Regions from separate parts of the Bacillus pretiosus genome, predicted to be linked through region 2. Evidence: riboswitches for the same ligand, from Rfam matches in the RefSeq annotation. Region 2 holds a riboswitch; each other region holds the start of a gene.
What was found. Region 2 has a riboswitch for thiamine pyrophosphate ahead of thiM (hydroxyethylthiazole kinase). Riboswitches for the same ligand answer to the same signal wherever they lie in the genome.
Positions count from the first base shown of each region.

Region 1: linked by a shared signal. The riboswitch ahead of tenA (thiaminase II) and the one ahead of thiM (hydroxyethylthiazole kinase) in region 2 are both predicted to bind thiamine pyrophosphate.
Region 3: linked by a shared signal. The riboswitch ahead of thiT (energy-coupled thiamine transporter ThiT) and the one ahead of thiM (hydroxyethylthiazole kinase) in region 2 are both predicted to bind thiamine pyrophosphate.
Region 4: linked by a shared signal. The riboswitch ahead of thiC (phosphomethylpyrimidine synthase ThiC) and the one ahead of thiM (hydroxyethylthiazole kinase) in region 2 are both predicted to bind thiamine pyrophosphate.

Region 1 is NZ_CM129593.1:756,865-760,068, forward strand. It holds gene ACU8YW_RS03870 (hypothetical protein) at 1-204, opposite strand, end outside; gene ACU8YW_RS03875 (SH3 domain-containing M23 family metallopeptidase) at 210-1,370, opposite strand; TPP riboswitch at 1,640-1,751, shown strand; TPP riboswitch at 1,812-1,914, shown strand; gene tenA (thiaminase II) at 1,997-2,692, shown strand; gene ACU8YW_RS03885 (ABC transporter ATP-binding protein) at 2,661-3,204, shown strand, end outside.
Region 2 is NZ_CM129593.1:436,542-439,745, reverse strand. It holds gene thiE (thiamine phosphate synthase) at 1-658, opposite strand, end outside; gene thiM (hydroxyethylthiazole kinase) at 675-1,490, opposite strand; TPP riboswitch at 1,554-1,663, opposite strand; partial or broken gene topB (DNA topoisomerase III) at 2,088-2,660, shown strand; gene ACU8YW_RS02260 (hypothetical protein) at 2,843-3,181, opposite strand.
Region 3 is NZ_CM129593.1:4,636,107-4,639,310, forward strand. It holds gene feoB (ferrous iron transport protein B) at 1-835, opposite strand, end outside; gene ACU8YW_RS23985 (FeoA family protein) at 832-1,059, opposite strand; TPP riboswitch at 1,254-1,355, shown strand; gene thiT (energy-coupled thiamine transporter ThiT) at 1,442-2,110, shown strand; gene ACU8YW_RS23995 (sensor histidine kinase) at 2,320-3,204, opposite strand, start outside.
Region 4 is NZ_CM129593.1:4,978,510-4,981,713, forward strand. It holds gene thiC (phosphomethylpyrimidine synthase ThiC) at 1-1,331, opposite strand, end outside; TPP riboswitch at 1,444-1,559, opposite strand; gene lldP (L-lactate permease) at 1,631-3,204, opposite strand, start outside.

The sequences.
Region 1 (3,204 bases), 320 kb from region 2:
ACTTAATAGAAAGATGGCATTATATATATGAGCAATTTTTTGTTTTAGTTGTACTTGAAAGGATTCCATCATAATTTCTAAAGTAACAAAAGCAATGATAATAGATAAAAATACAGTGTTTGTATTGTAAATGATTAAACAACAGATTAAACCTAAAAAGGCGAAGTATTCAATTAAGAGAGGTATATTGATATTGCGTTGCATACAATTTACCTAACTAAATATGGCAGTGGGTTTACTGCATTTGTTTTTTCAAAATTCCATTCTCCATTGTGTAATTCAAAATGAAGATGTTGCCCGTATGAATGACCTGTGTTTCCCATATGACCTACTAATTGTCCAGCTTGTACTTGATCACCAGCTTGTACAGTGCGATCTTTCATGTGTGCATAGACTGTTGTATATAATTTCCCGTTTATTTGATGGGCGATGAACACAACATTGCCATAGCTAGCTGAATAATATGATTTCACAACTTTACCTGCAGCTGCCGCCTGGATTGAGACATTACCTTGAGCCGCAATATCTATACCATAATGCATTTGTTCCCAACGTATATCAAAGGTTGAGCTAATTCTTCCTTGAGTAGGGAATTTGAAAACTGCTGGAATGGAAGTAGGTTGAGCCGTTTGAGCTTGTGATTGCATTTGATTTTGCACCACATAATGTTTTGCCACGTATCCGTATCCTGTGCCAAAACGAATTTTATACCAAGTTCCTACAGTTTCCACTACTTGTATTTGTGTACCATTTTGTAATGAACCAAGTAGTGCACCACTTGTACTAGCGTTGCCACGTACATTAAGTTTAGGTGTTGCAACTGTGTATTTCGTATTAGTTTGAACTGTGATGCCTTTTACTAAAGGCTGTGAACCATTAGATACGAATGCTTTTTGTACGTAACCTGTTTTGCCATTATGTAAAATTTTATACCACTCGCCTTGTTCTTCTTGAATGGTAACGAATTTCCCATTTGGTAATACATCTAAAATTGAAGATTCTAAATTAGGTTCAGAACGAACGTTTAATGCATTGGCATTAACGATGTATTGATTATTAGATTGAAGTTTGTTTTTTAGTAGAATAGCATCTTTTTGTACGTAACCTACTTTATTATTAACAGATACTTTATACCAGCCATTAGTTGTTTCAAGTATGTTTACCTTCGTATTAAAGCGAATTGTATCAATTGATGAGCTATTTGCGTTATCTTTTGTATGTAAGGCTACTTGATCGACTTTGACATATCCAGTTTTCACATTAGATAATTGTTCAGCGTTGGCTGTTTGTACATTTGTTTCTCCCATAGAAGGAAGTAAAGAGGCAATTGCGACAGTAGTTGCTGTTAAAGCAGTAGCTTTCATATTCATATAATAGAGACCTCCTCTAGTTGTATAGTTGTAATTTTATTATAGTATAAAGATATAATATAGTGGGTGTATTCACATAAATGTAATATGAAATCAATATAAAAATAAATTTTTTGAGGATAATGATTCCTTTTTATCCAATTAATTAGGATAATAATTTCTAAGATAGAATATAAGTATTATATAGTTTTGTTATTTTGTTGACAATTGGGAAAATTAAAACAGTTGATGATGTCTTATTACGATGTTATACTGACAGTGTTAATTTCATAGTTTGCTAGGAGAGCTGGTGTTGCCAGCTGAGAGTAGGCCGTAAGCCTTTGATCCTTTTCATTACCTGATCTAGATTATGCTAGCGTAGGGAAGCAATTCGGACACTAATAATGAGTCCCCGTTTCTTTGCGTATAGAAACGGGGCTTTTTTGTTTGAAAATTTCATATTGAAACCACTAGGGGTGCTTGTTGTGCTGAGAGAGGAATAATCCTTAACCCTTACAGACCTGATCTAGGTAATACTAGCGAAGGGAAGTGGAACAACGAATAAATTATAATTTTATTTGCTGTAACCACTTCTTATTTAGAAGTGGTTTTTTATTTAGATATATAAATTGAAAGGGGATAGAGAAATGAAATTTTGCGATAGATTATTAGAAACTGTACAACCAGTTTGGGAGATGAGTCATAATCACCCGTTTGTAGTAGGTATGGGAGATGGCACGTTAGAAAAAGATAAGTTTCAGTATTATATTATTCAAGATTATTTATATTTGTTAGATTATGCAAAGCTATATGCGATTGGTGTTGTAAAAGCAACGAATCCACAAGTAATGGGGAAATTTGCTGAACAAATTGATGGCATATTAAATAGAGAAATGACGATCCATAAACAATATGCAAAAAGACTTGGTATTTCTATAGAGGAGATAGAATCTGCAAAACCATCTGCTAAAAATTTAGCCTATACAAATTACATGATGTCTGTATCTCAAAATGGCACACTTGCGGAATTAATAGCAGCACTTCTTCCATGTATGTGGAGTTACTGGGAAATTGGAAAGCGTTTAAACGATATTCCTGGAGCAAGAGATCATGAGTTCTTTGGTGAGTGGATTCAAGGATATAGTTCAGAAGAATACGGTAGCCTTTGTATTTGGTTAATAGATTTATTAAATGAAATGGCAGTTGGAAAGTCTGACAAAGAGTTAGATCGATTAGAGGAGATATTCCTATATTCCAGTCGATTTGAATATTTATTCTGGGATATGTCCTATCGTAAGGAGATGTGGGGATTTGAGGAGCAAGAACATACTACAGTTTCATAATGTTTCTTTTCATTATGATGAGAAAACAATCATCAATGAATTAAATGCTTCTATACAAGATAAAGAGTTTGTAAGTATTATCGGACCGAGTGGATGCGGGAAAAGTACTTTATTTCGCCTTATTACAGGTTTAGAAGAGGTGAGTACTGGACAGATAGAGCTGACAGAAACAAAGAGCCATCCTGTAGGCTATATGCCCCAAAAAGATATGCTCCTGCCATGGAGAACGATTATTGAGAATGCTGCCCTGCCGCTAGAGTGCCAAGGTGTACAGAAGAAAGAAGCGCAAATAAAGGCAAAGGAACTGTTACATAAATTTGGTTTACAAGGGTATGAGACAAAATATCCGAAAGATTTATCTGGTGGTATGAGGCAACGCGTATCTTTCATTCGAACTTTATTAACAGGCAGGGAGATATTGTTGTTAGATGAACCGTTTAGCGCGTTGGACGCTTTAACGAAGGCATCTTTGCAAGAATGGTTGTTTGAACAATGGAAAGAGTGGGAAAAAA
Region 2 (3,204 bases):
ACAAGCTCCTATTTACTTCCACTACTAGCTTCTTCGTACTTTCATACGGAGATTCCGCTAAACTAATCGCGGAAATAACAGAAACACCGTCCGCACCAGCTTCTATAACTGACGCTGTATTTTCAATTGTAATGCCACCAATCCCAACGATCGGTATTGTAATTTCTTGTTCTCTAAAATGAGCTAAACCTTTCGTTCCTTGTACAGCTTTCGTATCTTTTTTCGTACTCGTTGGGAAAATAGGCCCAACACCTAAATAATCAGCTCCGTTTTCAATTGCCCAGCGTGCTTCTTCAATTGTATGGGTAGATACACCAACAATTTTATCACCCATTTTTTCACGAACAGAAGTAATTCCTTCATCATCTTGGCCAACATGCACGCCATCTGCATCTAACTCCATAGCTAGTTCCACATCATCATTTACGATGAATGGTACACCGTACTCTTTACAGACTGCTTGTAGTTCTTTCGCGAAACAAATACGTTTCTCTCCCGTTAAAGCCCCTTCCCCCTTTTCACGAAATTGAAAAATTGTTATACCGCCTTCAAGTGCATCTCTCAATACTTGTAGTGGCTCCTTCGCACAATTGTTACTTCCCATAATAAAATATACTGATAATAATCTAGACATTTCAGCCTTTGTAATACAGGGCATCTAGTTCCCCTCCTTACTATATAAGCTCAATCTTCCCATACTTCTCAATATCACCCGAAGTGGTATTCGCTAACTGATTTAAAAATTCAATTTGGAAACTACCAGGTCCCTTTTCCACTGTCTTAGCAGCTGCCAGTTCCGCAGCTACACCATAAAACGTTAATGCCGCTACTGCTGCCTTTACATAATCCTTTTCTACTGCTACAAATGCTCCTATTACAGAAGTTAGTAAACAACCAGTTCCCGTAACTTTCGTTAAAATAGGGTGACCATTTCGAATAAGGATCGTTCGTTCTCCATCTGTAACAACATCTTCTTTTCCAGTAATCACCGCTACTGTATTTAATTCATCCGCTGCCTGCCTTGCAATACTTACGACATTGCCATTTCCAACACCGGCGTCTACCCCTTTAATTTCCCATCTCTCATTAATAACGTTCGCTATTTCAGCTGCATTTCCGCGGATAATCGCTAAATCAATTTCAGCCGGAATATGTCTCGCAACTTCTGTTCGATACGATGTTGCTCCTGCACCAACTGGATCAAATAGTACTGGTACATTATTCACATTTGCTGATTTACCAGCAAGTAACATCGCTTCTACCTCTTCAGGACGAAGTGTACCCATATTTAAAACAAGGGCTCCCGCAATGCTAGCCATTTCTGCTACTTCTTCTTTTGCATACGCCATTACAGGTGATGCTCCTAATGCTAACAAACCGTTTGCTGTAAAATTTGTTACAACAACATTTGTAATATTATGCACGAGTGGATTAGACTCTCTCACCAAATCCACTACTTTACTAATTTCTTTCATATTCATCCTTTTCATCTCCTAACTATAGTGATGGGAGATACACAAAAAGGCACTTTGCGCGTACGCAAAGTGCCTGAACATGTGCTTTTACACTCTCCCTACGCTGGCATTATCCAACAGGTTCAAATGGTCAATGACGGATTAGTCATACTCTCAGTTTGCATCCACAAACTCCCATGTGTTTATTATTCATCTACTTCAAAGTCTACTCTTATTCTAGTAAAATAACAAGTTCTTTACTTTTCTATTTCATATAGAAGCAACTGATAAAACAATACGCATAATAAAGTGAAACTTTAATCAGTGGGGGCTTTGTTCATCCCCCACTGATTATTAGTTGAACCAATCGGGCTTTTATGGGCAGTTGATCCCCTACCTAACTTCTTGGCTTCCGCTGAATTTTGAGGCAGGGGTCTTACTGCCCGTTAATGCGGGATAAATAAGTATCTATTTCTCATAGTCTCATCATGGCGCATATTATGTTCTGTCGCCATCATTCACCCTCAAACAGATGTTATCCCACTAAAAAACGTTCAAATCTGGAGCGAAACTGAATCTCAAGAAGATGTATGCTATAGTTAACGTATGGAAATTTGAAAGGATGTTTTAAATATGGTAAAAAGCGTTGTAATCGCTGAAAAGCCTTCCGTTGCACGTGATATTGCGCGTGTACTTAAGTGTGATAAAAAAGGAAATGGCTACCTTGAAGGTAGTAAATATATTGTAACTTGGGCTTTAGGTCATCTCGTTACATTAGCTGATCCAGAAAGCTATGATGTGAAATATAAACAGTGGAATTTAGAAGATTTACCGATGCTACCTGAGCGCTTGAAATTAACGGTTATTAAACAAACAGGGAAACAATTTAATGCTGTGAAGAGTCAGCTACTTAGAAAAGATGTAAATGAAATTATTGTAGCGACAGATGCTGGACGCGAAGGCGAATTAGTCGCACGTTGGATTATCGATAAAGTTAAAATACAAAAACCTATTAAGCGTTTATGGATTTCATCTGTTACTGATAAAGCAATTAAAGATGGCTTCGCAAATTTAAAACCAGGTAAAGCATATGACAATTTATACGCTTCGGCTGTCGCACGTTCAGAAGCTGACTGGTACATCGGTCTTAACGCGACTCGCGCTTTAACGACTCGCTTTAATGCCCAGCTGAATTGCGGCCGTGTTGCGATGTATCCCGTCAATAGTTAGGGTGAAATTAATATTTCTAGTATTTATATGACTTGTATGATTTTCTCCCAAATTTATATGGTTATAATGATAATTTTAAGTAGTAAAAACCTCGATTTAATTGTAAAACACCTTTTAAAAAATGGTTATAACAGACTTCTTGTATCTGCCCTTTTAAATTAGACATATAAAAAGATTTTTTCAGTTTGTATTCGATAATTACGTTCTGAGATTTTCTTACACTCCTCCGGAAAATTATTATAAAGAAATTTCGTACTACATTTTAAGTCTTTAGCAATATCAATTATTGCCTTCACACCAAATTGTTCCTTTTCTGTTTCACTCAGATAAATACTAACTTCTTTATTTAGCCATCCCCATACTGTTGTTTTAGGTACACCTATGTAATTAGCAAACTGCTTTATATTTCCATTAAAGCCGCTTTGAAGAATAAAGGACAAATTTTCATATAATGCATGAATACTAAAGCTGTTTTCTTTGCTATTTTCTTTAAACAAAGATTATTATATTTTGAGAAATA
Region 3 (3,204 bases), 1.1 Mb from region 2:
CTAAAATTTTATGTGTAATTAATCTATCAATTTTTTCCGAAAAAGGAATTTTTCCTTCTTTCTCATGCTTCATAACATTTGTTTTTAACTTTTCAATATACGCTTCACGAGTTTTGTAAATGTGCTCTTCCAACGTACAATCAAGTTTTCCTTCTAAGCGAGATCGAATGGCTACAAGTTCCTTATAAATTGGTAATGCTTTCATTTCTTTTTCTACTACTTCGTTATTGCTTAAAAATTGAAGGGCTAACCATCTTGGATGCTTATAATTCGCTGTCTCTAAAAGGGCTATTACCTCTCCAATTCCTTCATCCATCTGTACACCATATGAAATAATGAATGGCTTTTTCTCGTTTTTGTCATTTTCTTTAAGAGTAGCAAGTAGTTCTTCACAGCCTTTTCCACTTCTTGCAACGACAGGAACGACTGTTACACCTAATAGCTCTGATAATCGTTTTACATCAATTACAATGCCTCGTTGCTTTGCCACATCGACCATATTTAATCCGATTGAAACCGGCTTTCCAAACTCAAGTAATTGCAACGTTAAATGCATATTTCTCTCGAATTGCGAAGAATCCACTATATTTAACATATGATGAAATTCGTCTGTTAGTAGAAAATTTGTAACGACACCTTCATCACGCGAAACTGGATTCAAATCATAAACACCTGGTAAATCAATTAATGTTCCTTGCTTATCTTTTAATTTACCAACCTTCTTTTCTACTGTTACACCGCTCCAGTTTCCTACGTATTCATAAGAACCAGTAAGTGCATTAAATAATGATGTCTTCCCTGTATTCGGATTCCCTAGCAAAGCTACCTTATTCACGCTAATTCCACCTTTATCATTTTCGCGTCACAATGACGAATACTAATTAACTGTCCACGACACTCCAATGTACAAGGACCTTTGAACATCGCTTTCTGCTTCATGCGAAGTTCGCTTCCTTCAGAAAGACCGAAAGCAGCCAATCTTCTCTTCAGTAAATGATCTAAAGACTGAACGCTTTTTACTAACACTTTCTCACCGATTTTAATATCTACTAAGCTCATAACCTTCCCCCTCAGAAGAGAATGATAATTATTTTCAAAAAAATTATAGCACACTCTATTTCTCTTGTACTATACCCTTTTGCTTCATATTTATTAACATTTCGCTACAATTCTATTTCAATCATTGTCATACTGTATTCGTTTGCCATTCTCATCCATTTCGCTTACAATAAACAATAGCAAATAAAGAATCTCGTTATCACTGGGGGAGCCATGCCGCTGAGAGGGAACACTTCGTTCCGACCCTTCGAACCTGTTAGTTAATGCTAACGCAGGGATTGTGCAAACGTCCGAAATACATACCTCTTTTTTATTTACGTATTTCGTATCCTCCTATGATATCTATTCTTTTTTGTACAACTTGGATTTAGGGGGAGACAACATGCGTAACACCAATTTACAAGCGATGATCGAATCTGCAATTCTTGCAGCCTTCGCCTTGGTCATCGACATTTTACCATTATCAATCAAACTTCCAACAGGCGGTTCCATTTCATTCGCTATGATTCCTATTTTTATTATTGCATACCGCTGGGGCTTTAAATCAGCTTTCTTAGGTGGTTTAGTTTGGGGACTATTACAAATTGTCGTAGGAGATGCTTACATTTTAACACCTATTCAAGCTTTCATTGAGTACTTCATTGCCTTTGCTTTTATCGGATTTGCTGGCTTATTCTATCGTCCAATTCAAAAAGCACTTTTAACGTCTAATGAAAATAACTTAGAACAATCAAGTTTAGGTACCCGTAAAGAAAAACCTTCATCAAAACAAAACGAAGGTAAGAAAGTCCTTGCTTATATTATCCTTGCTACATTTATCGGTAGCTTTGCTCGCTATTTCTGCCACTTTATTGCTGGTATTATTTTCTGGGGACAATATGCACCGAAAGGTCAATCAGCAGTTCTATACTCATTAATCGTAAACGGCAGTACAATGCTCGGTTCTTTTATTTTATGTACCGTTTTACTTATATTTTTATTTCTTACTTCACCTCGCTTATTCAAGAGCATCAATGCTTATCAAATAAATTCAAACAAAAAGAGCGCTTAATAAGCGCTCTTTTTGTTATATCGTAATATCAATTAAAAATACAATAAATGCACAAAAGAAAATAAATACCATTATACTTAGCCACTTGCTATGCACGGTTCATCGACTCCTTACATAACCTCATTTTCTACCCAGATTATATCGTTTAAAAATAAAGATTAGGTAAAGATAATATGAAAATAAACTAAAAAAAGCGTAGCATGCATCATCTACGCTTTTTTAGGTAAATAAAAGTAAAATAATACACCATCTTCTGTATTTTCTGCCCCATATTCAGCATCGTGCAGTTCTAAAATATTTTTAGAAATAGCTAGACCAAGCCCAGTTCCACCTTGTGAACGGTGGCGAGCTGCATCCACGCGATAAAAACGGTCCCAAATTTTATCTAATTGCTCTTCTTCAATGTGAGTACCTTTATTTTCAATACACACTTTTATACGATCTTTCTCATCTATTGTAGAAATAATAATATCCTCTTTATTCGGTGTATAACGTATGGCATTCGTAATGAAGTTCACGATTACTTGTTCAATCCGACTTTGATTTGCGACTACTTCAAATGAACATATATTTTTATGCACATGAAGTTCTTTTTTCTCTATGTCCACAGAAAGGTGTTCACATATATCTTCAATTACTGTATCGATATAAAATACACCCTTTTTCATTTTATATGTACCTGACTCAAATTTAGCTAACTCCAGCATATCCAAAATTAAAGTATCCATTTTATCTACTTCTCGTTCCATTGCCTGAAAATAGTATTCTTTTTTATGCTCAGCTACTCCATCTTTTAAAATAGAAATACAGCTTTTCATAATACTCAGCGGTGTTTTTAATTCATGCGAAACACCAGAAATAAATTCTTTCCGCGTATTTTCTAACTTTCTTTCCTTTTCAATATCTTGTTCTAGCTGTCCAATATGCGAATGGAGCTTATTAGATAATACATTAATATTTTTCGATAAATCACCAATTTCATCTTTTGAAGTAATCGGTATTTGTTCTGTGAAATCTAAGTGTGCTATTTTCTTCGTCGTATCATTTATTTTTAATAACGGCTTTGCAATTTGTTTTGAATAATAGAACGAAGC
Region 4 (3,204 bases), 710 kb from region 2:
GTGCCAAACCAGCCAATCATCGCCGCTCCAATTGCCGATGTAATATGGTCATAACCTGGTGCAATATCTGTCGTTAACGGCCCAAGTGTATAGAACGGTGCGCCCTGACAAATATCAAGCTCTTTCTCCATATTCTCTTTAATTAAATGCATCGGTACATGCCCAGGTCCTTCAATCATCACTTGCACATCATGTTTCCAAGCAATCTTCGTTAATTCACCAAGTGTTTCAAGCTCAGAAAACTGTGCTTCGTCATTTGCATCTGCAATCGAACCTGGACGTAATCCATCTCCAAGAGAGAACGAAACGTCGTACTGCTTCATAATTTCACATATCTCTTCAAAATGAGTGTATAAGAAGTTTTCTTTATGATGGAATAAACACCACTGTGCCATAATTGAACCACCACGCGAAACGATACCTGTCGTACGCTTTGCAGTAATCGGAATGTAACGAAGTAATACGCCCGCGTGAATCGTAAAGTAATCCACACCTTGCTCCGCCTGCTCAATTAACGTATCACGATACACTTCCCACGTTAAATCTTCTGCAATTCCATTTACTTTTTCCAGCGCTTGATAAATCGGTACAGTTCCAACTGGTACAGGCGCGTTACGAATAATCCACTCACGCGTCGTATGAATATTTTTACCTGTAGATAAATCCATAATCGTATCCGCACCCCAACGCGTTGCCCACGTCATCTTCTCTACTTCTTCTGCAATTGAAGAAGATACAGCAGAGTTTCCGATATTTGCATTGACCTTCACGTGAAAGTTACGGCCGATAATCATCGGTTCTGCTTCCGGATGGTTAATATTCGCTGGTAAAATGGCACGACCTTCCGCGATTTCCTTACGAACAAACTCAGGCTCTACTCCTTCACGAATCGCAACATATTCCATCTCAGACGTAATGATACCCTTACGTGCATAATGCATTTGCGTAACATTTCCACCTTGCTTTGCTCTAAGCGGCTGACGATCCATTTGCGGGAAAACAGGCGTATGTTTCAAAGCCACTTTCACACCGTCATCCTCTGGTTTTACTTCGCGCCCTTCGTATGCTTCTACATCTCCGCGCTCCAGGATCCAAGAGTGGCGCGGCGCCTGCAATCCCTTTTCCAGTTCCACTTTATACGCAGGATCTGTATAAGGACCGCTCGTATCATATACACGAATTGGCGGATTCGGAATACCGTTCGTTTCGCTTTGTTCAATCTCGCGCATCGGCACTTTCATACCCGCGCGTGGTCCATCCACATACACTTTCTTACTTCCTGGTAAACTCGATTTCAATTCAATTTGCTCAGCTGAAACAGACTGTTTCATAACCTTTGTTGCCCCCCTGTACGTGACAAGGACAAGATATGGCCAGCGTATGCCAAAATAAAAAGAGCCAGGTCCATAAAAAAATAAGGACCTGGCTCATAAAGACATCATTATGTAAAGCCGTTAACTTCCCTACGCTGGTACGAGCCAGATCAGGTCCAAAGGGTTAAGAAGTTCACACGCTTCTCTCTCAGCCTACGCATACGTTAGGCACCCCTAGTTTATCACTGATTTAATTTTCAATACTTTCCCATCATACACGATAATCTGAAAAATGCAAAGTTTATTTCTTTTGTTGTTTATGGAATCATCCACGTTAAATAATATGCCTGTACATACGTCATAATACCAACAATAATTACGAAGAATAAACTATGCTTCACTGTAAAGCGGAATAAATCTGATTCTTTTCCAGCAAGTCCAACTGCCGCACAAGCAATTGCAATCGATTGCGGAGAAATCATTTTTCCTGTTACACCGCCCGTTGTATTTGCTGCAACGAGAAGTACTTCAGATACACCGACTTGCTGCGCTGTAATCGCTTGTAAATTCGAGAACAGTGCATTCGCTGACGTATCGGATCCTGTTAAAAATACACCGATCCAGCCTAGGAATGGTGAGAAGAACGGGAATAGTCCGCCAGTTCCTGCAAGTGCTAATGCTAATGTAGAAGATAGACCAGAATAGTTTGCGATAAACGCGAATCCTAATACGAATCCGATAGATAGAATTGGCATCTTAAGCTCATTTATCGTTTCTTTAAATGTTACTACTGCATCTTTTGCACTCATTTTCAAAATAAAGATAGAAATGATACAAGCAATTAAAATTGCTGTTCCCGTCGCTGATAAAATATCTAATTTCAAGATTGCTTCATAAGGCGTCGGTTTATTTACAATTGGCTCTGCTTTCATTACTAAATTGTGTAAGCCTGGAACTTCAAACTTAAACACAAGGCTTTCCAAAGCACCGCCTGGAGCAAATAACGCTTTAAAGAAACTTTGGCTCCAAATGACTACCATCACAGTTAAAATAATGAATGGAGACCATGCTTTTACTACTTTTCCTACCGTTAGTTTCGGCATAGATATCGCCGTTGCTGCTACCTCACTATTTGCTTCTTTAGACTGATAGATTTCTTTCGGCTGCCAAACTTTTAAGAATAGCGATAAACTCACTAAACTTACAAGTGCTGACGTAATATCCGGAAGTTCTGGCCCTAAGAACGTCGCTGTAATGAACTGCGTAATTGCAAATGAGCTACCTGCTACAAATAGAGCCGGCCATGTTTGTCTTACTCCTTTAAATCCATCCATTAAAAATACGATAAAGAACGGAACAAATAATGATAAGAACGGTAATTGATGCCCAGCCATTTGTCCAATTTTATGCGGATCAATACCTGTTACTTGTCCAGCAACTGTAATCGGAATTCCCATCGCTCCGAACGCTACTGGTGCCGTATTTGCGATTAAACACAGACCCGCTGCATATAAAGGATTTAACCCAAGACCTGCAAGAAGCGCTGCGGTAATCGCTACTGGTGCACCAAATCCTGCTGCCCCTTCCAAAAATGCTCCAAATGAAAAACCGATTAAAATAACGAGTAAACGATGGTCATTCGTAATGGATAATACAGATGCACGAATCACATCGAATTGACCTGTTTTCACAGATATTTTATATAAAAATACCGACATAATGATAATCCAAGCAATTGGCCATAGTCCGTATAAAAAACCATATCCCGTCGCTGCCATCGCCATCGTGAACGGCATCTTATAAGCGAATAACGCAACTAAAATTGTAAGTACGACTGTAATTAATCCTGCCACATACCCCTTCATGCGGAAAACTGCTAAAGCTAAGAAAA